DNA from 3 places in the Azonexus sp. MM2026_4 genome. Region 2 is predicted to be linked to each of the others. Evidence: riboswitches for the same ligand, from Rfam matches in the RefSeq annotation. Region 2 holds a riboswitch; each other region holds the start of a gene.
The links. A riboswitch is a leader RNA that binds a small molecule or an ion and turns the genes downstream of it on or off. The one in region 2 is predicted to bind cobalamin.
Positions count from the first base shown of each region.

Region 1 (9,378 bases), 430 kb from region 2:
CACGGTCATCACGATGCCGAACCAGATCAGGTCGAAACCGGCATCTTTCAGCGGCGGCAGGATGATCGGCGCAGTCATCAGGATGATCGAGACCGGCGGCAGGAAGAAGCCGAGAATGATCACGAAGATCAGGATCGCCGAGAGCAGCAGCCACTTCGACAAGTGCATGGCGACGATCCATTCGGCCGCCGACTGGCTGATGTGCAGATAGCTCATCACGTAGGAGTAGAGCAGCGACATGCCGATGATGAACATCAACATCGTCGATTCCTTGAGCGTGCTGTTGAGGATCGGCTTCAACTGGTGCGGCCGCCAGACGCCGTAGATGCCGGCAATCAGCGCAAGAGCCAGAATCCCGCCAAGGCCGGCGGTTTCCGACGGTGTTGCGTAGCCACCATAAAGCGCAGCCATGACGCCGATCAACAGCAGCACGAAGGGAATGACGCGCGGCAGCATGCGGGTCTTGTCGGCCCGGGTCATTTTCATTTCGTCGAGGTAAGCCGATTTGGCGCCGCCGGAATGCCAGACGTCGAGTGCCGAGTTGTATTCGACCTTGAAGCGGAACACGGCGTAGCCAGCGAAAAGACCGACCAGCAACAGTCCCGGGAAGATGCCGGCAAGGAACAGACGGCCCAGCGACTGCTCGGCGGCGACCGCGAAAAGGATCATCGTGATCGACGGCGGCAACAGGATGCCGAGCGTCCCGCCCGCCGCGATGATGCCGGCGGCGAAGCCCGGCGAATAACCGCGCGAGCGCATTTCCGGAATGCCGGCACCGCCGATCGCGGAGCAGGTTGCCGGGCTGGAGCCGGCCATCGCGGCGAACAGCGCGCAGGCAAAAACGTTGGCAATGCCCAGACCACCGGGAATCTTGTGCATCCAGGCATGAATCGCCAGATAGAGATCGGCACCCGCCCGCGAGCGGCCGATGGCGGCCCCCTTCAGGATGAACAAGGGAATGGACAGCAGCGTGATGTTGGCCATTTCCTCGAACACGTTCTGGGTAATCGTGTCAGTGGCCGCGGCCGGCATGAACACCAGCATGAACAGCACGGCAATGGTGCCGAGGGCAAAGGCAATCGGGATGCCGGAGAACATCACGATCAGGGTGCCCAGCCCGTAGAGAATGCCAATAGTGGATTCGGCCATGTTATTTCTCCTTGCGAACGAGGCCGGCGACCAGTTGCAGCAGGATCTGCAACGACAACAGAGTCATACCGAGGGTCATGAAGCCGTAGGGAATCCACAGCGGTGGCGCCCACGAGGACGAGGTCGTCTGACCGTCAACCCAGGCTTCGTGCAGCAGCAACATCGATTTCCAGGTGAAGAAGCTGCAGAACAGGAAGGACACCAGATCGCAGAAGATCAGCCGCAGCTTGTTGATGAAGGGCGGCAGCAGGCCGCCCAATGCCTCGATGCCGATGTGGCCGCGCTGCGACTGGACGTAGGCGGCGCACATGAAGGTGGCACCGACGAGCAGGAAAACCGACATCTCGTCCTGCCAGTCGGTCGGGATCTTCAGGAAATAGCGCAGGAAGACGCTGCTGCACAGGATCAGCGAAGCGGCGAGCAGCGCGATGGACGACAGGAACATGATCGCCGTGTTCAAACCCTGCATCAGGCGATTGATTCCCCCCAGAATCCCCTCCTCGGGGATTTCGGGCGCCTTGACGGCGCCCTCCAGTTCGAAGCCGTGGCTCACAGCGTTGCCTCGGCCAGCTTGAGGATGCGGGCGCAGCTTTCATTCTTGCCGGCGAAGTCCTTCCATGCCGTATCGCGGGCAATCGCCTGCCAGCGCTTGACGGTCGCGTCGCTCATGTCATAGGCCTTGCCGCCAGCCTTCTGATAGACCGCCGCCACTGCCTGGTCGTCAGCCTTGGCGCCTTCCAGCGCGAAAGCCTCCATCTCGGCACCGACTGCCATGATCACATCCTGCTGCGCCTTCGGCAGCCTCTCGAAAACAGCACGCGAGATCAGCAGCGGCTCGAACATGAACCAATAGGTCTTGCCACGTCCGGTGGTCAGCGCCTTGCCGACTTCTTCCAGGCGGAAGGAGATCAGGCTGGTCGACGAAGTCATTGCCGCATCGAGCGCGCCGGTCTGCATCGCGGCGTAGATTTCGTTCGAAGGCAGGGTCAGCACGGTGGAACCGGCCGCCTTCAACACCATGTCCATTTCGCGACTGCCGCCGCGTACTTTCAGGCCCTTGGCGTCTTCCGGCTCGATGATCGGCTTGGCGCGGCTGGCAACACCACCTGCCTGCCAGATCCAGCTGACGATCAAAACCCCCTTGTCGGCCAGGATATTGGCCAGCGCCTTGCCAATCTCGGCCTTCTTCCAGCTTACCGCTTGCTCGTAGGAAGTGACGATGCCCGGCATCAGGCCGATATTGGTTTCCGGCACTTCGCCGCCGGCGTAGGACAGCGGAACCAGTGTCATGTCGAGCGCCCCCTTGCGCACCGAACTGAACTGGGCGTTGGTCTTCATCAGCGATGAACCCGGGTAGACCGTGCCTTTCAAGGCACCATTGGTCCGCTTGGCAATCTCGGCACTGAAACGACGGCAGAGGCGGTCGCGGAAGTCACCTTCGGTCGCCGTGCCGCCGGGAAACTGGTGCGAAATCTTGAGTTCACCGGCTGTTTGCGCCCACAGCAGATTGGGAGCGAAAGCCAAAGCTGGCGTAGCAGCCAGGCCTTTAAGGATATTGCGCCGTGTTTCGTTCATGATGTCTCCTCCTGATGAATGAACAAATAACGAAGACGGTGAAACCTCACTGGCTGGCTCCTCCTCGCCTCAGGAAGGCCGCTCTATTGTTTTGTGTTCAAAAATCACCGTCGTGTATACAAGATATCAGAGATTGAATACTGGTCAACTAATTTCGTATAATTCAATCACTGCCAATCGTTGGAGACCAAGCGTGAACAGTCCTGTTGAAATTCCAGCTACCGCACGACAGTCGGAGCGGCTTGGCGAGTTGATCGAAGAGCGCATCGTTACTGGTGTTTACCCGCCTGGTACGCGACTTGACGAGCAAGAACTCGCCGATACCTTCGGCGTCTCACGAACCCCAGTACGCGAAGCGCTGATTCAGCTTTCTTCGGCTGGCTTGATCGAGATTCGTCCTCGGCGCGGCGCCACCGTGCCGGAAGTGGGGGCCGATCGGGTCTGCGAGATGTTCGAGGTGATGGCCGAACTGGAGGCCATGTGCGGGCGCCTGGCCGCCCGGCGGATCACTGCGGGCGAGCAGCTTGCCCTGCAGGAGGCGCATCGTGCCTGCGAAGCGGCGCGCGATGCCGGCATGCCGGATGTCTATTACCAGTTGAATGAGGTATTCCACCAGCGCATCTACGAAGCCAGTCACAACGGCTTTCTGGTGGAGCAGGCGACTGCCCTGCACCGCCGCCTGCGTCCCTACCGGCGGCTGCAACTGCGCGTCAGGAATCGCATGGCGACATCGTTCAACGAGCATCAGGCCATCGTCGATGCCATAGTCAAGGGGGACAGCGACCTCGCCTCGGCACAATTGCGAGCCCACGTGACGGTCCAGGGCGAACGCTTTGCCGACCTTGTCGCTACCTTGCGCGACTTCAAGGCCGGCACTTGATCCGTTTCAGCCGATCAGGCTATGCAGCATCTTGGTGGCGAGCAAGGCGAGAAAACCGCCGAAAGCCCGTTTCAGTTGCTTGACCGGCAATTTGTGCGCCAGTCTGGCACCGACCGGTGCCATCAGGATGCTCATGACGACGATGCCGATGAAGGCGGGCAGATAGATGTAGCCCACCGTGTAATCGGGCAAACCGCTATCGCTCAGACCGGCAACGAGATAGCCGAGCGCCCCGGCGACGGCAATCGGGAAACCCAGCGCTGACGAGGTACCGACGGCGTTGTGGATCGCCACGTTGCAGAACAGCATGAAGGGCACCGAGAGGAAACCGCCGCCGGCGGCAACCAGACTGGAGATGACGCCGATAACGCCCCCGGCGATGAAGCGCCCCCAGCCATTGGGCATCTGGCGATGGGCGTGCGGCTTGAAATCAAGCATCATCTGGATGGACGCGTAATAGACGATAACGACGAAAATCGCCGTCATCGGTCCGGTTGGTACCTGGCCGGCAACCAATGAGCCGCCGAAGGTGCCGAGTACCAAGCCGGGTGCCATCGTCCGAACGATGTCCCAGCGCACGGCGCCGTGCGCATGATGGGCGCGCATGCTCGAAATCGACGTGAACATAATGGTCGCCATCGAGGTGCCAAGCGCCAGATGCATCACGTGCGCGGGCGGGAAATCCTGGGCGACGAACAGCATGTACATGAAAGGCACCAGCGTCAGTCCTCCGCCAACGCCGAACAGGCCGGCGACAAAGCCGCCAAAAATTCCCAGCAGAGGATAAGTGAGCCACCAAAGCGTCATGTATCGGTTTCCAGCAAGCGGTTAATGAAGATCCATTCGGCCGTCGTCACCGGCGTGATCGACAGCCGGTTGCCGCGCGCCAGCACGCGCATGCCGGCCAGTTCCGGATGGCGGCGCAGCTCGCCGAGGCCGAGCAGCCGGGAGCGGCTGACGAAACGCACGTCGCGCAGCCACCAGCGCGGCTGTTCGTGTGTCGATTTCGGGTCGTGATACTTGTCGGTGGCGGAAAACTGGGTCGGGTCCGGATAGCTGTCCGAGCAGATTTCGCAAATGCCGGCGATGCCCGGTTCGGCACAGCCGGAATGGTAGAAGAAGGCGAGGTCGCCGGGCTGCATGGCGTCGCGCATGAAGTTGCGCGCCTGGTAGTTGCGCACGCCGGTCCACGGAAAGGCGCGTTGCGGCGCGGCCGCCAGATCGTCGATCGAAACCTCGTCCGGTTCCGATTTCATCAGCCAGTACTGCATCTTCCGGTCACAAAATGAAAACAGGTGGCAGACCAGCTGCCACCTGTCAAAAAAAGCCCCCGCGAGTGCCGTCAGGCCGGCATCCTGAACCTGGGTTCAGAGTGGCTGCTTCCCTTCCGCATCAGGCACGTTCGACGAAGAGCGCGCACAACAGCGGGTTTCTGGTCCGCAACCGATGCCAATCAGCATTGGTTCAAGGAATATATGGCCTTAACAAACACCGCAGGGGACACTCGGCGGGCCACCCCGCAACCGGTCAGAAGTCCAGTTGCTGCTGGGGTGCCAGCACGGCATCCAACCGTGCTCCCATGACTTCGATTCTACGCTTCGTTTCCGGCGACGCAACCGTTTCTTGGTTGTCTTCCGGCACGGGCTGGCCGAGGTGCTCGTGGGCGATGTTGAGCGCCGCCATCACCGCCACGCGTTCGGCGATGGTGCTGCGCGTGCGCTGGGCGATGTCGCGCATCTTGCCGTCGACCATGTTGACCGCCGCCAGCAGGGCATCGCGTTCTTCGGGCAGGCAGGCAACGCGGTACTCGCGGCCCATGATCTTGACGTCGAGAAAATTCTGCTCGCCGCTCATCAGGCATCCTCGGGAATCTGTTCGATCAGGCCTTCGAGGCGTTCGCGGGCGGCCGTCATGGTCGACCGCAAATGCAGGCGTTCCGCTTCGGCAGCGGCGATCTGGTTCTTCAAGACTTCGTTTTCGGCGCGCAACTGGTGCACCAGGGCGACGACCTGATCGATCTTGGCTTCGAGCGCTTCGAGTTCGCTATTCATGGGCCGCACTATAGAGGGATAAATGTAGTCCGGTCAAGGACTAAGCGGCTATTTTCAAAGTGATTTATTGCTTTGGCGCCGGGGCGTGGCTCGCGCTGCTCGGAGCGGCGATGTAGAATGCGCGGCTTGTCAGGTGCCGTACTCGGAATTCATTCCATACGGTTAAACGGGAAAGCGGTGCGTCTCCAACGAGACCAAGCCGCTGCTGCCCCCGCAACGGTAAGCAAGTGCGGGCGTATCACGAAGCCACTGGGGAAACCTGGGAAGGCGATGCGTCAAGACTTGCGAGCCCGGATACCGGCCTGCCATGCCTCACGGAAATGCCACGGGGTGGTGGCGCCGGTTTCTCGACCTGCGCTCCGCCCGTGCGTTTCCTTTTCAACGCATTCCGGCATGCGGGGACGCCTGCCGGGAAAGGGAAAACCATGTCCATCCGTTTCCGGCCCCTGCTCGGCCTGGTACCGGCCGCTTTCGTCGCGGCCGCTGGCGGCGCTGAATCCGTCAGCCTCGACGATGTCGTCGTCACTGCCACCCGCCAAGCCATGCGTGCCGACGAAGTCCTCACCGATACGACCGTCCTCGAGCGCGCCGAGATCGAGGCCGCCGGCCATTCCAGCCTGGAACAGATCCTCGCCGCGCAACCCGGCATCCAGATGGCGGCCAACGGCAGTCCGGGCGCAGCGTCCTACTTGTACGTCCGCGGCGCCAATCCCAAACACGTCCTGCTGCTGATCGACGGCATGCGCGTCGGCTCGGCAACTTCCGGCGAGCCGACCTGGTCGCGCATCCCGGCGGCGCAGATCGAGCGCATCGAGATCGTCCGCGGGCCGGCGTCGTCGCTCTACGGCAGCGATGCGATCGGCGGCGTGGTCCAGGTATTTACCCGGCGTGGCAGCGGGCCGCTGCAGTTCTCGGTGGCGGCCGGCGGCGGCAGCGACGGCGCCCGCTCGGCCAGCGCCGGGTTGGCCGGCAGCCAGAGCGGCTGGCGCTACGCGCTGAATCTGAGCGAAGACGCGAGCGACGGCTTCAACAGCAAGCCGAAGGACCCGAAAGCCAATCCCGACCGCGACGGTTTCCGCAACCGGGCGGCCGCCGGCAGCCTCGGCTACCAGTTCGCGCCCGGCCACGAACTCGGCCTGACTGTCCTGCATGCTGAGGGGCGCAGTCGCTACGACGGTTCCGGCGCCAAGGTGAACTGGGTCAATAGCACGCGCAACGGCGCGGCCAGTCTGGTCCTGCAGAACGCCCTGAGCGCGCAATGGACCAGTCGCCTCAGCGTCGGCCGCAGCATCGACGATTCCAGCAACCTCAAGGACGGTATCCGTAACAGCCGTTTCAACACCGAACAGCGGCAATACGCCTGGCAGCACGACATTCAGGGCAGCCTCGGCAATTTCCTGGTCGGTGTCGAGCGTCTCGAACAACAGATCGACACCAGCGGCAACTATGCCCGCGACGAGCGCCGCAACGACGCCGTCCAGCTCGGCTGGAACCGCGGCTTCGGCGCGCACCGGCTGCAGGCGTCGGTTCGCCACGACGACGATTCGCTGTTCGGCGACAAGACTTCCGGCTCGCTCGCCTACGGCTACCGCTTCTCGCCCAACTGGCGGGCCAGCCTGAGTGCCGGCACCGCCTTCAAGGCGCCGACCTTCAACGAACTCTACTATCCGGCGAGCGGCAGCTACGTCGGCAACCCGGACCTGCGCCCGGAGTCGTCGCGCAACCGCGAAGCGGCGCTGCATTACGAAACCGGTGCCCAGCATGTCTCGCTGACCTGGTACCTCAACCGGATCGAGGACATGATCGTGTGGACCAAGGTCGGCGCGCTGAATCAGCCGACCAACGTCGAAAACGCACGCATCGAGGGAACGACGCTCGCCTGGCAGGGGCGACTGGCCGGCTTCGACCTGCAGGCCAGCCACGACTGGCTGGACGCCGCAGACCGCAGCAACCACCGCCAGTTGCCGCGTCGGGCCCGGCACACGGTAGCGGCGGCGGTGGCGCGCAGCGTTGGCGACTGGGACTGGCGGGTCGAGCTGACGGCAAGCGGCAAGCGCTACGAGTACAAATCGAATGCGCGCGTCGGCCTGAGCGGCTACACTCTCGCCAACCTTTACGCCGCCTACCGTTTTTCGCCGGACTGGGCCGTCTTCGCCCGCATCAACAACCTGTTCGACCGCGACTACACGCTCGCCGACGGTTATGCGACGGCGGGACGCAACGCCTTCATCGGCATCCGCTACAGTCCGAAGTAAGTCCGCATGCCGACCCGTCGCCGCGCTTTCCTGATCCTTTCCTCGCTCGCCCTGCTTAGCCTGGCGAGTTTTGCGCTGGCGCTGGCGGCCGGCAGCCTGCGCGTGGCGCCGGGGGAAATCGTCGCCGCGCTGTTTGGCCAGGGCGAAGGGGCCGGCGACGTGGTCGTCCAGTTGCGCCTGCCGCGCGCCCTCGCCGGCTTTGCCTGCGGTGGCCTGCTGGCGCTGGCCGGCGCGCTGATGCAGGTGCTGCTGCGCAATCCGCTGGCCGATCCCTATGTGCTGGGGATTTCCGGTGGTGCCGGAGTCGGCGCGATGTTCGCGATGCTGCTCGGGTTGCCGCTGCTGGCTGTCGACGGACTGGCCTTTGCCGGCGCTTTCGGCGCCATGTTCCTGGTTTTCGGGCTGGCGCACGGCGACGGCAGCTGGACGCAGACCCGCCTGCTGCTCACCGGCGTCATCGTCGCTGCCGGCTGCGGCGCGCTGATCGCGCTGATGCTGTCGATTGCCGAAGAGAGCAAGCTGCACGGCATGCTGTTCTGGCTGATGGGCGACCTCGGCCAGACCTTCACCTGGTGGCCGCCGCTGCTGGTCCTGGCGCTGGCGCTGCTGGCGGCCATGCCCTTCGCCCGCGAACTCAACCTGCTGTCGCGCGGCCTGATGCAGGCGCAGGCGCTGGGGGTGGCGATCGACCGCCTGCGCGTCGCCATCTACCTGCTCGCCTCGCTGGCCACCGCCGCTTCGGTGACCACCGCCGGCTCGATCGGCTTCGTCGGGCTGGTCGTGCCGCATCTGGTGCGGCTGGCGCTCGGCAACGACCAGCGCCTGCTGCTGCCGGCCTCGGTGCTGGCTGGCGGTTCGCTGCTGGTCTTCGCCGACACCGCGGCGCGCACCGTGATCGCCCCGCAGCAGTTGCCGGTCGGCGTCCTCACCGCGCTGATCGGCGTGCCGGTCTTCCTCTTCCTGCTGTCGAGGCAGCCGAAGTGAGCGCCCCCTTGCTCGAAGCTCGGCAGCTCAGCGTCGATATCGGCGGCAAGACCGTTGTCGACCGCCTGAACCTGAGCCTGCAGCCGGGCGAAAGCCTGGCCATCCTCGGTCGCAACGGGGCCGGCAAGTCGACGCTGCTGTCCACGCTGGCCGGACTGCGCCCGCCGCAAGCCGGCGCCGTGTTGCTCGACGGCGAGGACTGCGCTTTGCTGCCGCCACGCCAGGCGGCCTTGCGCCGAGCCTGGCTCGGCCAGTTCCAGAACGATCCGTTCGGTTCGACCGTGCTCGAAACCGCGCTCACCGGCCGCCATCCCCACCTCGGCCGCTGGGACTGGGAGTCGAAGCGCGACGCCGAACTGGCGCGCGGTGCGCTGCAGGCGCTCGGCCTGGCCGGCATGGAAGCGCGCCAGGTGCACACGCTGTCCGGCGGCGAACGCCAGCGCCTGGCGATCGCCACCCTGCTCACCCAGGCGGCGCCGCTCTA
Region 1 is NZ_CM148380.1:2,769,735-2,779,112, reverse strand. Features, by position in the region: gene AC0KWY_RS13145 (TRAP transporter large permease) at 1-1,149, opposite strand, end outside; gene AC0KWY_RS13140 (TRAP transporter small permease) at 1,151-1,702, opposite strand; gene dctP (TRAP transporter substrate-binding protein DctP) at 1,699-2,724, opposite strand; gene AC0KWY_RS13130 (GntR family transcriptional regulator) at 2,918-3,604, shown strand; gene AC0KWY_RS13125 (sulfite exporter TauE/SafE family protein) at 3,611-4,411, opposite strand; gene AC0KWY_RS13120 (EVE domain-containing protein) at 4,408-4,860, opposite strand; RNA gene ssrS (6S RNA) at 4,928-5,107, opposite strand; gene AC0KWY_RS13110 (cell division protein ZapA) at 5,132-5,458, opposite strand; gene AC0KWY_RS13105 (hypothetical protein) at 5,458-5,655, opposite strand; cobalamin riboswitch at 5,770-5,975, shown strand; gene AC0KWY_RS13100 (TonB-dependent receptor domain-containing protein) at 6,081-7,910, shown strand; gene AC0KWY_RS13095 (FecCD family ABC transporter permease) at 7,917-8,894, shown strand; gene AC0KWY_RS13090 (ABC transporter ATP-binding protein) at 8,891-9,378, shown strand, end outside.
Region 1: it holds a riboswitch for cobalamin, as region 2 does, so the genes downstream of both, AC0KWY_RS13100 (TonB-dependent receptor domain-containing protein) here and cobT (nicotinate-nucleotide--dimethylbenzimidazole phosphoribosyltransferase) in region 2, are expected to answer to the same signal.

Region 2 (9,378 bases):
ATCGGCACGATGCCCCAGCCGACTTCGTTGGAGACCAGGACGATCTGCCCGGGCAGTTGCGGCAACGCATCGACCAGCGCCGCCGTCTGGCCGGCGAACAGCGGGCAGTCGATGGCCTCGCCGGCTTCGGTCTGGGCGGCGGCGCGGCCGGCGAAGAGCAGGTTGGACAGCCACAGCGTCAGGCAGTCGACCAGGAGGCAGGTGTCGGACTCCGCTAGTTCGCGCAGGCGGGCAGCCAGGTAGAGCGGTTCCTCGACGCAGCCCCAGTCGGCCGGGCGGCGTTCGCGGTGGTGGGCGATGCGGCGCGCCATCTCGCCGTCGCGCGACTCGGCGGTGGCGACGTAGATGACCCGCTGGCCGGATGCGGCGGCGATTTGCTCGGCGTGGCGGCTCTTGCCCGAACGGGCGCCGCCGAGGATCAGAATGCTTTTTGCCATGGCCGGCATTGTGGCGTCTCCCTTGTTTTTAGTGAAGTTGAACGGGTGCGAATGAGCGTACGCAAACGGCTTTACAACAAAAAAGTTTTGCAACAGAATGGTTGTACAAATTTTCTGTTGGCAGGCGACGATGAAAATCAGTGTCGGCAATCCGGTGGAAGGCGAAGACTTTTTCGACCGCGAGCAGGAGCAGGCGCGCGCCTGGCGCAAGCTGGAAGGCAGCCACCTGCTGATGCTTGCCCCGCGCCGAATCGGCAAAACCTCGCTGATCCTGCGCCTGTGCGCCACCGCTCGGCAGCACGGGCGCTACGCCGTGCATTGCAGTTTTGCCAAGTGCGAAAGCGAGAGCGACTGCATTCGCGAACTGTTCAAGGCTCTGGCGACCGAGCACAGCATCGAGCAGCGTCGAAAGGCCTTGTTCGACAAGATCAAGAGCGTCAAATTGGGGCCGTTGGGTATCGATTGGCACGAAGCCCGGCCTGAAAGCTGGCGTGAGGCCGGCGAGGAACTGGGCAAGGCGCTGGCAGATGGCAACGACGACTGGCTGGTGTGTGTCGACGAATTGCCGGTCTTCATCATCAACCTGTTGCAGCAGGGGGACGACGGTCGGCGCCGGGCGCGGGCCTTCCTGTACTGGTTGCGCGACCTGCGGCAAACCCATTATCGACGCATCAAATGGCTGCTTGCCGGCTCCATCGGTCTGGATACGCTCGCTGCACGGCTCGGCCTGAGTGACACGATAAACGATCTGGAACCGTTTCCGCTCGATGCCTTCAGCGAGGAAAGCGCCTGTCGTTTCCTTGGCGAGTTGGCCAAGAGCTACGCGATCGAACTTGACGAAGGCTTGCGTGCCGCCATCGTCGGGCGTGTCGGCTGGCCGGTGCCTTACTACTTGCAACTGATGTTCGAGCATCTGCGCGAAGAGAGCGAGGAATGCGGTCGGGCGCCGGATGCGGCGATGGTCGAGCTGGTATTCGAGAAACTGCTGGGCATGGGCTACCGCAACCATTTCGACTACTGGCGCCAGCGCCTGGACGAGGAACTCGGCCAGCCGGAGGCGGGGCACGCAGTAAGGATTTTGACGCAAATCTGCCGGTTGACTGCGGGCAACACCCGGGAAAACCTGGCGCAGGCGCTGGCCGCCGCCATCGGCGATCCGGCTGTGCGCGACAAGACGCTCAACTACCTGCTCGAAGTGCTGGTCAGCGATGGCTACTTAATTGAGCGCGCCGGTCGCTACGCGTTCCGCCTGGAATGGCTGCGTGTCTTCTGGCAACGGAGGCTGGCATGAACCGCGATACCGCCCTGAAACGTCCCGCCCTCTATAACCCGGCACTGTGGAGCCGCGACGAAGTGCGCGCCTACTACGTTGCCCGCCCGAAACTGCTCGCCCGCTTCATCGACGATTTCCGTCGCGAAAAACCGGGCACTCGCCCGCAACACAGGTTGATCCTCGGCCAGCGCGGCATGGGCAAATCCACCCTGCTGCGCCGCCTGGCGATTGCCGTTGATGACGACGCCGAGCTTGCCGCTGCCTGGATACCGCTGGTTTTCCCGGAGGAGCAGTACAACGTCGCCAGTCTTGCCGATTTCTGGCTCAACTGCCTTGATGCATTGGGCGGCTACCTGGAAAGCTACGGACGCGCCGCCGAAATGAGCGCCATCGACGCCGAAGTTGCGCGCCTCGATCGCAAGGACGGCGAGGGTGCCCTGCAGGCCTTGCTACGCAGCGCGGGAAAGCTGGGGCGCCGCCTGATCCTGCTCGTCGACAACATCGACTTGATTCTCGACCGCCTCAAGGACAAGGACTGGGCCTTGCGCGAAGCCCTGCAGGAACACCCGCAACTGATGCTGATCGGTGCCAGTAGTCGGGCGCTGGAAGCCAGCTACGACTACGGTCGTGCCTTCTACGATTTCTTCCGCATCGACGAGCTGCGCGGTCTCAGCGAAGAGGAAATGCGCGAGACCATCGTCAACCTCGCGCGCCGGCACGGTGCCGAAGCGCTGATCAGGCGAGTGCAGGAGGATTTCGGGCGCATGCGCGTGCTGCATACGCTGACCGGCGGCAACCCGCGTCTCGCCGTGCTGGCCTACGGCGTGTTGTTGAAGGGATTCGATAGCGATGTGTGCGCCGATCTCGAGAGCCTGCTCGATGAAGTGACGCCACAGTACAAGGCTCGCTTCGACGAACTGCCGGTGCAGGCGCAACTGTTGCTCGATAAGCTGGCCCTGCACTGGGACCCGATGACTGCTCGTCAGGTTGCCGATGCCCTGGGCTGGAACGTCAACCAGGCCTCGGCCCAGCTCGATCGTCTGGCCCAGGCCGGCATCGTCGAAAAGGTCAAGGCCGGGCAAGGCAAGCGCATGGCTTTCCAGGTTGCCGAACGCTTCTTCAACATCTGGTACCTGATGCGCGCCGGTCAACGTGCGCGGCGCAGGTTGATGCGGCTGGTCGGATTCCTGCATGCCTACTACAGCCTCGATCTCGCCGCCGGGCCGGATATGTTGCGCTGCGCCGAGCCGGCGCCATCGCGAGCGCCGCCAATCCGCCAAGCCGACGAACTGATGAGCGAAGTTCGCCGATTGTTCACCGCGCAGCAACACGAAGTGGTTGCAGGCACGGCGTTTTTGCGGGTAATCGTGGCGCTGCTTCCGTCTGCCGTGGAATTGCAGGTCGGCAAGCGCGTCCTGGCCGAGCTGGACGCCTCCGGCATTGGTGAGTCCCTGCAGCCGGTGCGTGCCGCCCTGGTGGCGGCGGTGGCCGGCAACGCCGAACTGCTCAACGACGTGGCGCCCGAAATCCGCTTGCCGGCGCGGGAGATCCTCGCCCGCATGGCGCCGTCGCTGGTCGCCGGCTAGCGCGGCGCGGGTATAATCGCCGCGTTCGACAAAACGGAACCCGGTGCGAGGCAACTCTATTCCGGGGCGGGCCCGCCGCTGTAACCGGGGACTCCGATCGCAATAGGCCACTACGAGCGGAAACAGACGCTCCGGGAAGGCGCGGTCAGGGGGACGATCCGGAAGCCAGAAGACCTGTCGGACGGAAAAACAGAAAGCCTGTGGACAGGGCTTCGTGTTCGCGTCTGGACGATGCGGGCACGAGGCCCTTTCGCTTTTGGAGAATCGGATGCATTCGTTCGCAATCGTCGCCCCCGACCGGGGCATCGAAAATTCGCTCAGACACAAGGTTGATCGCAAAACCAAGCCGCTCGGCGCGCTCGGTCAACTGGAGTCGCTCGCGGTGCGCATCGGCCTGATCCAGCAGACGCTGACGCCGTCGCTCGACCGGCCGCAGATGCTGGTCTTCGCCGGCGATCACGGCGCCGCCAGGGCCGGTGTCTCGGCCTATCCGCAGGACGTGACCTGGCAGATGGTCGAGAACTTCCTCGCCGGCGGCGCGGCGATCAACGTCTTCGCGCGCCAGAACGGGCTTGGCCTGGCGGTGGTCGATGCCGGTGTGGCGCACGATTTCGGCGGCCCGCGTGAAGGCCTGATCGATCTCAAGGTGGCGCCGGGCACGGCCAATTACCTGGAAACCCCGGCGATGACGGCAGCGCAATGCGCGCAGGCGATCGAACAGGGGGCGGGCGTGGTCTTCGGGCTGGCGGCAGCCGGCTGCAAGGTGGTCGGTTTCGGCGAAATGGGCATCGGCAACACCGCTTCGGCGTCCTTGATTACCCATTGCCTGACCGGCGTGCCACTGGCCGATTGCGTCGGGCGCGGCACCGGTCTCGACGATGCCGGGCTGGCGCGTAAACAGGCGCTGCTGGAGCAGGCGCTGACCCGCTATCGCGCCGCTGGCGGCGACGACGACGCCTTTGCCGTGCTCGCCGAGTTCGGCGGCTTCGAGATAGCAACCATGGCCGGCGCCATGCTGGCGGCGGCGGAAGCGAAGATGGTGCTGCTCATCGACGGCTTCATCGTCGGCGCGGCGGCGCTGGTCGCCGCGCGTCTCGAACCGGCCTTGCTCGACTACTGCGTCTTCTGCCACCGTTCGGCCGAGCCCGGCCAGCGTGCCCAGTTGCAGGCGTTGCAAGCCGAGCCGCTGCTCGACCTGGGCCTGCGCCTGGGCGAGGGCACCGGCGCCGCGCTGGCCTTTCCGCTGGTCCAGGCGGCGGTCGCCTTTCTCAACGAAATGGCCAGTTTCGAGTCGGCCGGCGTCGCCGGCTAGCCATGCTGCGCCGCGAGCTCGAATACTTCCTCGGCGCCCTGCGTTTCTTCACCCGGCTGCCGGTGCCGGCCTGGGTCGGTCATTCGGCCGAGGCGCTGCAGCATTCGGCGCGCTGGTTCCCGGCGGTCGGTCTGGTCGTCGGCGGGATTGGCGCGCTGGTCTACCTGGCAGCGCTGCAGTTCTGGCCGCAATCGGTGGCGGTACTGCTGGCGATGGCGGCGACGCTCTACGCCACCGGCGCCTTCCACGAGGACGGTCTGTCCGACACTGCCGACGGTCTCGGCGGCGGCTGGGAGAAGTCGCGCATCCTGGCGATCATGAAGGATTCGCGCGTCGGCAGTTACGGCGTGGTCGCGCTGTGGCTTGGGCTGACCGGCAAGTTCGTATTGCTGGCGGCGCTCGATCCGGCGCTGGTGCCGGTGGCGCTGCTCGCCGGCCATGCCTGCTCGCGCGGCTGCGCGACGCTGTTGCTGGCGAGCATGGACTACGTGCGCGACGACGCGCAGTCGAAGGCCAGGCCGCTGGCCAGCCGGCTGGCGCCGGGGGCGCTGCTGTTCGCCCTGGCGTTCGCGCTGGCGCCGCTACTCTGGCTTCCTTGGCCGCAAGCGGCGGCCGGCCTGCTGCTGGCGCTGCTGGCGACGGTCTGGCTGGCGGCCAAGTTCCGCCGCTGGCTGGGCGGTTACACCGGCGACTGCCTGGGCGCCACCCAGCAGCTCGCCGAAATCGCCTTCTACCTCGGATTGCTCGCGCAATGGCCGCGCTGACGCTGTACCTGGTGCGTCACCCGCGCCCCTTGATCGCGCCCGGCGTCTGTTACGGTCAGCTCGACATTGCGGCCGAAGATCCGGCGCCCATTGTTGAGCGCCTGCGCCGCGAACTGCCGCCGGGATTGCCGGTCTGGAGCAGCCCGCTGCAGCGTTGCCGGACGCTGGCCGAAGCCCTGCAGCCGGCGCCGCGGCTCGATGCGCGGCTGATGGAACTGGATTTCGGCGCCTGGGAAGGTCGTCCGTGGGACGACATCGCGCGTGCCGAACTCGACGCCTGGGCCGCCGACATCGACGGCTACGCGCCGCCCGGCGGCGAAGCGCCGCGCCAGTTGCAGCGGCGCGTGCTCGCCTTCATCGATGAACTGCCGGCCGGCGCGCATCTGCTGGTCACCCACGCCGGCGTGATTCGCGCGTTGCTCGCCGCGGCCGCCGGCGAGACGCTGGCCAGCGCGCTGCATCGGCCGGCTCCCGGGTACGGCAGCCTGACCCGACTCGATTATTTCTCGGGCAGCCGGTAGCGCTGTTCGCGGTACAGCCAAGCCGGCAGCAGCGCGTGCGCCAATGCCCGTTTGGCTAGGGCGTCGCCGTCGGCGGGCGCCGCTTCGGCGGCGCTCAGGCGCTTCGTTTGGCGGTCGTAGTGGGCGAAGGCGGGGGCCTTTTCCGGGCGCAGGACGACCACTTGGTTGCCTTCCATCCAGCCGTAGTTCTGTTCGTACTGCATCATCGCCCGGCCGGGCAGGTCGTCGGCCTCGCGGGTGAGGTCGCGGCCGGGCATCGGGTGTTTGGCGTCGACGCCCATCAGCGAGAGCAGCGTCGGCGCCAGGTCGATCTGGCTGGCGACGGTTTTCACCCGCTTCGGCTTGAGGTCGGCGCCGAGGATCAGGCCAGGAATGTGGAAGCGTTCGACCGGCACCATGCTGTCGCCGCGCACGCGGATGTCGTGGTCGGCGACGACGACGAACAGGGTGTCCTGCCAGTAGGGGCTGGCCTTGGCCTTGGCGATGAACTCGCCGAGCGCGTGGTCGGTGTATTTGACGGCGTTGTTGTCGGTCGCCCTGGGTTGCTCGTAAAGCTCGATACGGCCGTCGGGGAAGTCGAAGGGCGAATGGTTGGTCGAGGTGAACACCAGCGTGAAGCTGGCCTGCCCTTCGGCGTGTTTGGCGTTCAGGCGTTCGTGCGTCTTGTCGAACAGGTCTTCGTCGGAAACGCCCCAGCCGGTGATGAATTTCGGATTCTTGTAGTCCTTCTGCTCGGTGATGTGGGTGAAGCCGTTGCCGGTGAAGAAGCCGCGCATGTTGTCGAAATGCGCTTCGCCGCCGTAAATGAACTCCGACTCGTAGCCGTGCTGGCCGAGGATGGAAGCGAGCGTTGCGAAATTGCGCTGCGCCAGCGACAGCTTGACGACGGCCTGCGCCGGCGTCGGCAGGAAGCCGGTGGTGACCGCCTCGATGCCGCGGATCGAGCGGGTGCCGGTAGCGTAGAGCTGCTCGAACCACCAGCCTTCGTGCTTGAGCTTTTCCAGGTTGGGCGTCACCGGGACGCCGCCGAGCGACTGGACGAAGGTGGCGCCCAGGCTTTCCTCGAGGACGATCACCAGATTCAGCGGCTTGCTGCGGCGTAGCGTTGCCTGCTGGTTGACCAGGGTCGGGATTTCCGGGTCATTGACCAGCGGGTGCGGGTTGCCGAAGCTGGCGCGGGCCTGGCGAAACTCGGCGAGCATGTCGGCGGTTTCCATCTTGCCGTAGATCTCGCTCGAATTGGCTTCGTGCTGCATGCCGTAGATCGCGTAGGCCACCGACCAGGCGGAATTCAGGATCAGCGTATTGACCATCGGGTCGGCGGTGAGCGCGAAGGTGGCCGGGTTGGCCGGCCGGTGCTGCAGGCTGGAACGAATTGCCAGCGCGCAGACGAGGAACAGGATCGGCCAGGTGAGCCAGAGTTTCCAGGCGGACCAGGGTGCCTCGGCCCGTTGCCAAGCGCGCATCATGCGCCAGGCGCCCCAGCCACAGAGGCCGGTGACCAGCAGGCCGCCGACCAGGTGCAGGCGGAAACCGCTCCACAGCATGGCGACGACTTCGTTCGGGTATTTCAGGTATTCGACAAAGAGCCGGTTCGGCCGGCTGTCGTATTCGTTGATGAAGGCCGGCGAGGCGATCTCGAGCAGCGCCAGGGCGGCGATCATCAGCGTCATCCAGGCGACGTTCAGCTTGCGCCAGGCGGGCCACAGGCGCTTGCCGGCGAGCAGCGGGGCAAGCAGCAGCAGGGGCAGGGCGAGCAGGGAAAGCTGGATCACGTCGACACGCACGCCCTGCAGCAGCATCGTGCTCCAGATGCCGGTGGCGGCGACCCGTTCCGACTGCCACAGCATCAGCGCCGCGCGCGACAGCGTCAGCAGCGGCAGGCCGACCAGGAAGAGCATGGCGATGCCGGCGTAGGGTCCGAAGAGATCGAGGCGTTGCCAGAGACGGGAAAGGCGGGAGGCGGGAATTGCAGGTTGGGGCATGGAAATCTCGTTGGGGCGGAGCCGGAAAAGTCTGGATCAGATCAATTAAACGGCCATTAAGTTCGTCCGGGAGCGCTATTGTGCCTCAGCCGGGCAGGCGCAGGCTGGCTTGCAGGCCGCCGAGCGGCGATCGATCGAGGCACAGTTCGCCGCCATAGGTTTCGGCGATGTCGCTGCTGATCGCCAGGCCGAGACCGCTGCCCTCGATGTTTTCGTCAAAGCGCCGGCCGCGCACGCCGGTTTCGCGGATCTGTCCGGCCGACAGACCGGGGCCGTCGTCGTCGATCGCAATGACGACCTCGTCGTGCTGCCGGCGGGCGCCGACGACGACCCGTAACTTCGCCCATTTGCCGGCGTTGTCGAGCAGGTTGCCGAGCATTTCCTCGAAATCGGTCTGTTCGCCGCGCCAGTGCAGTTCGCGCTCGACGTCGAGCTGCCAGCTCAGGCCGCGATCGCGGTGCAGGCGCTGCATCAGGCCGATCAGGCCGTCGATGCAGTCGCCGACCGCCACCTGGCGGACGCTGCCGGCACCGCTGCCGGCGCGGGCCAGGTGGCGGTCGATCAACTGGGTCATGGCGCCGACCTGCTGGCGCAACAGGGCATTGCGCTGCAGTTCGCCATCGGCGGCGAGCAGCGACAGCGGCTTCTTCAACGCGTGGCTGAGGTCGGCGGCGTGGCCGCGGGCGCGGTCGACGATGCGGGCATTGCGGGCCAGCACCAGGTCGAGTTCCTGGGCCACCGGCGCCAGTTCCGGGCCGTAGTCGTTGCCGACGCTGGCGGCGCTGCCGGTGCGTACCGCCGCCAGCCGGTCGCGCAGCCGGCGCAGCGGCAACAGGCCGAGACGGACCTGCAGGATGCTGGTGAGTAGCAGCGAGACGAGCAGGCCGAGCTGGGTGAACAACAGGATGCGGTCGAGGCGATCGAGCTCGCTGGCGATGTCGGCGGCCGGGCCATAGACGTGCAGGCGGGCCGGCTGTCCATCGACGTCGATGCTGCGGACGATGCCCAAGACGGCCAGTCCCTGCGGGTCGACCCCTTGCCGCAGGTCGGGGTTGCCGGGCACCGGCCGGCTGCCGGCGGTATCCAGGCGGCTGTCCCAGAGCGAGCGCGAGGCCTGCAGTTCGCCGCTGCTTTCCAGTTGCCAGTACCAGCCGGAAAAGATACGGCCGAATTCGTCGTTGCTGCGCCCCTGCCAGTGGATCTGGCTGCTGCCGGGCGGCACCGAGAAGCCGGCGAGCAAGCGTTCGGTCCGTTCCTCGAGGCGCTGCTCGAAATGCCGGAGCAGGGTGTTCTGCACGCTCTGCCGCAACACCCAGCCGCCGAGCGTGCTGACCAGCAGGGCGGCGATCGCGGCCAGGGCGACCAGTCGCGATGCCAGCCCGAAACGGTGCAGCCGCTTAAACGGCATCGCCTTCGGTGAGGCAGAAGCCGCGCCCGCGCGCGGTCTGGATCAGCGGCACGCCGAGCTTGCGCCGGATGCGGCCGATCAGCACGTCGAGG
Region 2 is NZ_CM148380.1:3,197,174-3,206,551, forward strand. Features, by position in the region: gene cobU (bifunctional adenosylcobinamide kinase/adenosylcobinamide-phosphate guanylyltransferase) at 1-437, opposite strand, end outside; gene AC0KWY_RS15030 (ATP-binding protein) at 568-1,728, shown strand; gene AC0KWY_RS15035 (AAA family ATPase) at 1,725-3,296, shown strand; cobalamin riboswitch at 3,332-3,470, shown strand; gene cobT (nicotinate-nucleotide--dimethylbenzimidazole phosphoribosyltransferase) at 3,565-4,608, shown strand; gene AC0KWY_RS15045 (adenosylcobinamide-GDP ribazoletransferase) at 4,611-5,372, shown strand; gene cobC (alpha-ribazole phosphatase family protein) at 5,360-5,893, shown strand; gene AC0KWY_RS15055 (LTA synthase family protein) at 5,872-7,878, opposite strand; gene AC0KWY_RS15060 (sensor histidine kinase) at 7,964-9,286, opposite strand; gene AC0KWY_RS15065 (response regulator transcription factor) at 9,276-9,378, opposite strand, start outside.

Region 3 (9,378 bases), 1.5 Mb from region 2:
CAACGGCGACCCGGAATTCGCCTGGGAACTGCCGGCCGACGAATGGGACCCGATCACCCTCAACTACACCTCGGGCACCACCGGTAACCCGAAGGGCGTCGTCTATCACCATCGCGGCGCCTACCTGAACGCCGCTTCCAACATCATTTCCTGGGGCATGCCGCCGCACTCGGTCTATCTGTGGACACTGCCGATGTTCCACTGCAACGGCTGGTGCTTCCCGTGGACGCTGGCCGCCAATGCCGGCACCAACGTCTGCCTGCGCAAGGTCGATCCGGCGCTGGTCTTCGGCCTGATCAAGGAACACAAGGTGACCCACATGTGCGGCGCACCGATCGTCTACGGCATGCTGATCAACGCCCCGGCCGAACTCAAGGCCGGCATCGAGCAGACGGTCAACGGCCTGATCGCCGGCGCCGCGCCCCCGGCGGCGATCATCGAGGGCGCCCAGAAGATGGGCTTCAACATCACCCACGTCTACGGCCTCACCGAAACCTACGGCCCGGCGTCGGTCTGCGCCAAGCAGCCGGAATGGGAACGCCTGCCGATCGACCTGCAGGCCGCCCGCAACGGCCGCCAGGGCGTGCGCTACCACATGCAGGAAGCGATCGCCGTGCTCGACCCGGTTTCCCTGCAGCCGGTGCCCTGGGACGGCGAGACGATGGGCGAAATCATGTTCCGCGGCAACCTGGTGATGAAGGGCTACCTGAAGAACGAAAAGGCCTCCGAGGAAGCCTTCGCCGGCGGCTGGTTCCACACCGGCGACCTGGCGGTCGTCCATAGCGACGGCTACGTCAAGATCAAGGACCGTTCCAAGGACATCATCATCTCCGGCGGCGAGAACATCTCCTCGCTCGAAGTCGAGGACGTGCTCTACCGCCACCCGGCGGTGATCGCCGCCGCCGTCGTCGCCAAGCCGGACGAGAAATGGGGCGAAGTGCCGGCTGCCTTCATCGAACTGAAGACCGGTGCCGACTGCAGCGAGGCCGACATCATCGAGCACTGCCGCGGCCACCTGGCCCGCTTCAAGGTGCCGAAGCAGGTCGCCTTCGGCGTCCTGCCGAAGACCTCGACCGGCAAGATCCAGAAATACGTCCTCCGCCAGCAGGCGAAATCGGTGCTCGCCATCGAGTGATCCGGCCCGTTCTCCGGCCAGCGAATGGACTGCTCCGGCAGTCCATTTTTTTGCCGGCGGATCAGGCGGCGGGTGCCGCCGCCTTCCTCAAGGCCACCGCAAACCAGAAAGTGCTGCCCTGGCCGAGATGGCTGGTACACCCGGCATCGCCGCCCATGATCCGGGCGATCTTGCGGGTGATCGCTAGACCGGCACCGAGGCCGCCGTACTGGCGCGTCGACGAGTTATCGACCTGCTCGAAGACGTTGAACAAGCGCTTCTGGTCGGCTTCGGCAATGCCGATCCCGGTATCTTCGACCTCGAAGCGCACCAGCACCGCCTCCGTCCCCGTCTCCCCCTGCGGCTCAATCGCGCGGACCCGGATGGTGATGCTGCCCGACGGCGTGAAGCGCAATGCATTGGCCAGGTAATTGTTCAGCGCCAGCCGGATGTAGGCAAGGTTGCCGACCAGCCCGGACGGTATCGGCGCCGCGTTGACGACCAGTGCCAGTTGCCTGGCGTCGGCCTCGGCCCGGATGTCTTCGACCGCGTCGCGAATCAGCGCGGCGGCATCGAAAGGCTGCTCGGTCAGTTCGAGCTTGTTGGCTTCCAGGCGGGTCAGTTCGAGCACGGCGGCGATGCTGCCGGTCAGCTTCTGGCAGGCCGCCGCGATCTTGTCCAGGCGCTCGGACTGCTTCACCGACAAGGGTTCGCGCCGCAACAGGGGAATCATGCCGAGAATGTGGTTGAGCGGCGTCCGCATCTCGTGGCTCATGTTGGCCAGGAAAGCGTTCTTCGCCACGTTGGCCACCTCCACCGCCTCCTTGGCCTCGGTCAGGGCGGCCATCGCCATGCGGCGGCCACGGGCGACGTGCAGCAACAGGCCGACCAGCAGGGTTTCCAGCACCAGCAGCCCGATCACGCCGACAATCTGCCAACGATAGGTTGCCCAGAGCGAAACGGGCCGATTGATGATCACGGCGCCGGCTGGCAGATCGTCCTCGCTGACGCCAAAACGCTGCATCACCGGATAATCGAAGATATCCTGGGTCGGCGTGGTCATGACGACGGGAATGCTGTCGGCCGGTGTCCCGTCGAGAATGCGTAGCGCCATGCCGGCCATCGTCCGCCCCTGCTCGGCGGCCGTGATGATGTGACCGCCCAGGGCGCCGGCATTGAGATGGAAGTCCCAGAACGTATAGGCGGGAAACGGACTGCCGGCGGTGATCCGGCTACCGTTCTCGGCCGGCGACAGGGCGCGGCCGCCCCCCTTGTCGCTCACCTGGCCGATCAGGAACAACAGGCTATCGGCGGGTAGCGCGGCGAGACGCCGGTGAACTTCCTCGATCGATGCATCCTTGAGCACGACGACATCGAAGCGCTTGCGCAGCTCGGGAAACACCGTTTGTTCGGCCACCTCGCCGATCCGCCTGCTGCTGGCGTCCGCCGTGGAAACGACGAAAGCCAGCGTGCGCACCCGCGGATGCACCCCGAGCGCCATGGCAACGGCATCGCCAATGGCGATTTCCTCGTTCACCCCAGTGATGTTGGCAACCCCCTCGGCCACCTCCGGGCGGAAATTGTTGTAGCCCCCGAAAACGATCGGCTGCTGCGGAAACAGGCGGGCACGATGACGGATCGCGAAATCGAAGGCGGCATTGTCGGCGACCACCACCACGTCGGGCGGGTATTCGGCGTACTTGACCGCCATCGCCTGCGCCAACGGCTCGATCTGCGCGCCGTAAGCGAAACGGCGGCTATCGAGATACTCGACGGAAAGCTCGATCTTCCTGCCGGAAGCAGCGAGGCGCGCCCGGAAAGCGTCCTCGATGCCGTCGCTCCAGGAATAGCCGCGATGGTAGGAATTGATGAAGAGGATGCGTGCCTCCGGCGTTCCCGCCGCGTTCGCGGCGCAACCCGCCATTCCCGCCAGCAAGACGAGGATGACGACGCACGAACGCAGGATGGCGGGAAGACCAGGCATGAGTTTGCTGAGTGATCAACGCTGAAAGGCATCATAGCGCACGATCCCGGACCTTTGTTTGCCGCCTTCCGTCTCACGTCGGCAGAATTGCAACGGTCGCGACAAGACCTTCGCCGGTTCCGCCCGCCCACCCGGACCAGGCGCCCCCGGCTCCGCTATAATCACGCCCGTTTCAGGTGCCGTGCGCGATATTCCTCGCCACGGTGAAACGGGAAAGCGGTGCGCCTCCGACGAGGCAATTCCGCTGCTGCCCCCGCAACGGTAAGCAAGTGCGGGCGCGCCATCGAGCCACTGGGTTTCCCCCCGGGAAGGCGGCGCGTCAAGACTTGCGAGCCCGGAGACCGGCCTGTGACGCAAGCGAAAGGACCACGGGGTGGTGGCGCCGGCTGATCCAGCCCAGTTTCCCCGTGCACTTTCTTTTCATCGCACACCGGCATGCGGGGACGCCTGCCGGCCAGGGGAAAATCATGCAAATCCGCCTCAAGCCCAGCGCAGCCCTTTTGCTGCCGCTCTTTGCCGGCAGCGCGCCGGCTGCCGCCGACCTCGGTACCGTTGTCGTCACCGCCACCCGTCAGGAAAACCGTGTCGCCGAAGTGCTCGCCGACGTTAGCGTCATCGACCGCGCGGAAATCGAACGCAGCGGCCAGGACACCGTCACCGAGCTGCTCGCCCGTCAGCCCGGCATCCAGACCGCGAGCAACGGCGGTCCCGGCACCACGACCAGCTTCTACCTGCGCGGCAGCAACTCGAACCAGACCAAGGTGCTGGTCGACGGCATCGCCATCAACTCGGCCGACCTCTCGGGCTCGCCGCTGCGCTTCCTGGCGCTGGCCAATATCGAGCGCATCGAGATCCTGCGCGGCCCGGCGGCCACGCTCTATGGCGCCGACGCTCTGGGCGGCGTGATCCACATCATCACCCGGCGCGGCGCGCCGGGCCTGCGCGCCGATGGCTACGTCGGCTACGGCAGCGACCATACCCGCGAGACCAGTGCCGGCGTCAGCGGCGGCGACGAACACTGGCGTTTCCGCGTCGAAGCCAACCACCGCGCCAGCGACGGCTTTTCGGCGCAGCGCCATGCCAGCAACCGCGACGCCGACGACGACGCCTACCGCAACACCGGCGGCAGTGCCGCGCTCTCCTTCATTCCCGCCGCCGGCCACGAGATCGGCGGCATCTGGCGGCGCAACGAGGGCCTCGTCCATTACGACAGCGGCAACCAGCCGGCGACCGGCAACTACGACGACCGCGCCCGCTTCACCACCGAGCAATGGCAGTTGTTCAGCCGCAACCGCCTGAGCGATGTCTGGACCAGCCGCCTGCAGTACGGCGAAGCCGAGGACCGCCAGAAATCCTATTACTGGGACGCCTGGGCCTGGCCGTTGCCGGTCGAGACGATCACCCGGCAGAACACGCGCAACCGGCAATTGAGCTGGCAGAACGACCTGACGCTGCCGCTCGGCAAGCTGCTGCTGGCGGCCGAACGCCAGGAGCAGGAAATCAGCCCCGACACCGGTTTTGCCCAGCGCCCGAAGGTCGACAACGACTCCGTCCTCGCCGGCTGGACCGCCAGCCTCGGCGACCATAGCTGGCAGCTCAACGCCCGCCGCGACGATCATTCCGAATTCGGTGGCGAAACCACCTGGGGCGTCGCCTACGGCTACCGCCTGAGCCGCGAACTGCGCGCCCACGCCAGCTACGGCACCGCCTTCAAGGCGCCGTCGGTGTACCAGTTGTTCATGACCTCGCCCTGGGGCAACGGCAATCCCGACCTCAAGCCGGAGAAATCGCGCAATCGCGAGATCGGGCTGAGTTGGGACAACGGCGTGCACGCACTGAGCGCCACCTGGTACCACAACCGGGTCAGCAACCTGATCGACTGGGTTTCCGATCCGGTCACCTGGATCGGCACCTACGAGAACGTCGACAAGGCCCGCCTCGAAGGCGCGACGCTGACCTACGCCGGCCGCTTCGGGCAATGGAACCTGCGCGCCAGCTACGACTGGCTGGATGCGAAGAACACCAGCAACGGTTTCGAACTGGGCCGGCGCGCCCGCGACAAGGCGATGCTCGGCGTCAGCCGCAACTGGGGGCCGCTCGAAACCGGCGTCGAAGTGCTGGGTGTCGGCAAGCGCTACAACACCAATACCGAAACCGGGCGCATGGGCGGCTACGGTCTGGTCAACCTGACCGCGCGTTACGCGATCACCGGCGAACTGGCGGTCGAGGCGCGCCTGAACAACCTGTTCGACAAGAAGTACGAAACCGCGCTCGGCTACAACACGCCCGGCATGAACGCCTTCGTCGGCCTGCGCTACAGCCCGAAGTAAGGAAACCGGCGGCGGGATTCCCGCCGCCCCCGCCCCCTACTCGCCCCGGATCAGCGCCACCAAGTCTTCCGTCGACGGCAGCGTTAACGCGTCACCCTCGTCGAGGATGCTGTCGGCCAGCGCCCGCTTGTCGTGGTGCAGGTTGACGATGCGTTCCTCGATGCTGCCCTTGCTGACCAGACGATAGACGGTGACCGGCCGGAGCTGGCCGATGCGGTGGGCGCGGCCCATCGCCTGGTCCTCGGCGGCCGGGTTCCACCAGGGGTCGGTGATCACCACGTAGTCGGCGGCGGTCAGGTTGAGGCCGAAGCCGCCGGCTTTCAGGCTGATCAGGAAGAGGTCGCTGTCGCCGGCCTGGAAGGCGGCGACGCGCTTGCTACGTTCGGCGGCCGGCGTCGCGCCGTCCAGGTACTGGTAGCTGATGCCGGCGGCGTCGAGCGGCGCGCGCAGGATCTGCAGGAAATCGACGAACTGGCTGAAGACCAGGGTCTTGTGCCCGTTGGCGGTGAGTTCGGCGGCCAGTTCGGCGAAGGCCTGCACCTTGGCGCCGACGATGCCGAATTCCGGGCTGACCAGGCGCGGATCGCAGGCGGCGCGGCGCAGTTTGGTCAGTTGCGCCAGGATGTTGAAACGCGCCTGCCCGGCCTGGGCATCGAGCGTCCCGACCTCGTCGATCGCTTGTCGGCGCAGCGCTTCGTAGTGCGCCGCCTCGGCGGACTCCGGAGCGACCGAGAGGATCAACTCGGTACGCGGCGGCAAATCCTGCAGCACCTGCGCCTTGGTGCGGCGCAGGACGAAGGGACCGATCAGGCGTTTCAGGACGTGCTGGGCGTCGCGGTCGCGGTTGCGTTCGATGGGCCCGGCGAAGCGTTCGTTGAAGCGGCCGCTGCTGCCGAGCAGGCCGGGGTTGGCGAAGCGCATGATCGACCACAGTTCGGCCAGCCGGTTTTCCACCGGCGTTCCCGAGAGGGCCAGACGGAAATCGGCCGGCAGTTCGAAGACCGCCTGCGAACGCTTGGTCGCCGCGTTCTTGATCGCCTGCGCCTCGTCGGCGACGACGGTGTGCCATGAACGGCCGGCAAAGCGTTCCTGGGCCAGTTGCAGCAGCGTGTAGGAGACGATCAGCACGTCCTGCGGGCCGGCTCCGTCGATCAACTGCTCGCGTTCGCTGTCGCCGGCCTCGCTGTAGATGCGAGTGTTCAGGCTGGGCGCGAAGCGCAGCGCCTCGGCCAGCCAGTTGCCGCACACCGAGGTCGGCGCGATGACCAGGGTGGCGCCGCCCGCTGCCCGTTCGAGCATGACGGCGAGCGCCTGCAGGGTCTTGCCCAGCCCCATGTCGTCGGCCAGGCAGCCGCCCATGCCGGCGGCGGCGAGGCGCATCGCCCACTGATAGCCTTCTTCCTGGTAAGGACGCAGCTCGGCCTGCAGGGATTTCGGCAGCTTCGGCAGGATGTTCTGGGCGGCGCGCAGGCGGTCGATCGCCTGGCGGAAATCGGCGCCGGCCTCCAGCCCGGTGCCGTCGAGCACGTCGTCGAGCCAGGCGGCGGCGATTTGCGGGACCTTGCTGCCGTGCTTGTCGACTTCGCCGACCGCCGCCAGGTCGAGCAGTTTCTGTTTCAGCGAGCGAGTCAGCGCCGCATAGACGCCGTCGCCGATCGGGATGAAGCGGCTCCGTCCGCGGGCGGCGGCAAGCAAGCTTTCCAACTGGACGACGAGGCCTTCATCGAGCGCGGCCTGGCCGGCGACGCGGAACCAGTCGCGCTCCTTGTTGACGGTGATGCCGAGCTTGCCGGGATCGACGCTGATGACGCGGACGCTCTTGCCCTTCGGCCAATCGACGGCGGCGATGCCGGCTTGCCCCGGCAGCCCCTCGACCAGCCCGAGCGCCTGCTCCGGGTCTTCGATCAGCCACTCGCCGGCCGCGGGATCGCCGATCTCTTCAAGGTAAGGAAAAGCGTCGAGCAGACTTTCGAGATGTTTCCTTTCCGCCGCCAGGTCCCGCTCGGCGCCCAGGGTTTCGCCGCCGATCGCCGCCATCAGCCGGACCCGGCCGCTGCCCACCGGCAAGCGCGGCCCCTCGGCGCCGAAGGGAGCGGCGACCAGACGCAACGACAGCGCTTCGCCGACCGGCGCCAGTTCCGCCCGCAGGCGCGTTTCCGCCGCGATCTGCCGCGAAGCCTGCGCCGCATCGGCCTGCACCTGGAAATGCCCGGCCAGCGCCTGCAAGGTCTTGTCTAGTTCGGCCTGCGCCCCCTCGGCCTTCGCCGGCACCGCGAAGCGCCCGGACACCAGTTGCGCGGCGCGTTTTTGCGCCGCCGTGTAGCGCACCAGCCGGACGCGCTGCGCGCCGTCCGGCAACAAGGTGATCAGGCGCAGCGCCTCGGCGTCGCGTTTGGCTTCCGCATCCAGGTAATAGCTGTCGGTATCCTCCGCGCGCAGGGGCGGGTTGATGCGCATGACGATCTTCTCGCCCTGGCGGACAGCTTCGAACTCGGGCGGCGTTTCGACCAGATCGACCAACTGCCCCGGCGCTTTTTCCAGGGCCACCGCCGGGTGGCCGACCAGGGCGCCAATCGCAGCGGCCAGATCGATATTGAAACGCTTGGCGTAATAGCGATCGGCGCGCAGGCAGCGGGCGACGCGGGCGTCGGCCGGCGGCAGCGCCTGATTGGCCGCCAGGCGGCCGAGCGGCAGCGCCTTCGGCGTGCTCCAGCCGCGGCTGCCGCGTTTCTGCTCAAGGGGCTTGATGTCGAGCAATTCGCCCTGCTTGCCGATGCTCAAGGTCCACAGGATGCGGGTCTTTTCGGCGTCGTCCTTGCCCTTGGCGGCGGCGGCGCCGTCGCCCGCCAGCGCCTGGAGGGCGCCGAGCACTTCGCGCCAGCGCTCGCCCTTGCCGGCGACAAAGAATCCCGCCGGCGGCTCGTCGCCGCCAAGCACGGCTTCGGCGGCGTCCAGCATCGCGAGCAGGCGCTTGAATCCGCACTCCTGCAGACGGCGGCGCAGACCGTCGAAAACCAGCGCCTTCTTGTTGCCGGCCTTGGCCACGCCCAGCGCCTCCGTGCCGACCCAGGCGGCCAGCATGACCTTCCAGAAAAGTACCAGAAAATATTGCTCGTAGCCGTTGTCCTGCAGCGAAAACGCGCCCGGCACCAGGGGCGCGTTGCCCAGTCGGGCGTCGATGGCATTGACCCAGCGCCCCCAATCGTCGTGCGCGCTGGGCGTTCGCGTGCCGGCTTCGCCGACGCAGAATTTGCGCGCCAGTTCGAGTTGCTTCGGACTCCCTTGCGCCAGCAGGGCGAGTGGGTAAAGCCAGGCGACCGAGTCCGGAAATACCCGTTTGCGCACCCCCATCTCGGTCTGACCGCGCTTGAGGGCAAGCTCGAAGGCCTGTTGCCCGCCCGCCCATTGGCCATCGGCAATCAGCTTCGCCGCCCGCAGGACATCGCAACCGGCACCGTCGATACCGTGCAGCGCCTGCTCGAGCAAGGCCGTATCGCCGCGCTGCAGCGCGAGATCGGCGAGCGCCATGCGCAGGTGGGGAGCCAGGCTATCCGGCCGGGACTGCAATCGCGCATAGGCCCAGTTGACGACCGGCAGGAAAGCACTCGACCAAAGCTTGCTGAGCGAAATGACCGCCCGGTTGGCCATTTCGGATTGCCAGTAGGGATCGAGGCGTTCGAAACTCTCGCCATCAAAGGGCAATAGAACCGCCTCCGCCGCCAGTTGCCACCAGCTCTGCTCCTCGTTGAGCACATTGGCCAGCGGCGCGATCTCTTCCCGCCCGCCCCCCGCCAACAGCATGGCGCGCAGCAGGGCAATGCTGCCAAACGGTTTGCCACGAAAGCTGTTGAACCACGGCCGGCGCAAATCGAATTGATGGACGCGGCAGACCAGTTCGACCACTCGCCGCGCTCCCTTGAGTTCGAGCAGTTGCCGGTAGAGCGGAACGC
Region 3 is NZ_CM148380.1:30,611-39,988, reverse strand. Features, by position in the region: gene AC0KWY_RS00095 (acyl-CoA synthetase) at 1-1,135, shown strand, start outside; gene AC0KWY_RS00090 (sensor histidine kinase) at 1,197-3,098, opposite strand; cobalamin riboswitch at 3,256-3,462, shown strand; gene AC0KWY_RS00085 (TonB-dependent receptor domain-containing protein) at 3,566-5,428, shown strand; gene AC0KWY_RS00080 (DEAD/DEAH box helicase) at 5,465-9,378, opposite strand, start outside.
Region 3: it holds a riboswitch for cobalamin, as region 2 does, so the genes downstream of both, AC0KWY_RS00085 (TonB-dependent receptor domain-containing protein) here and cobT (nicotinate-nucleotide--dimethylbenzimidazole phosphoribosyltransferase) in region 2, are expected to answer to the same signal.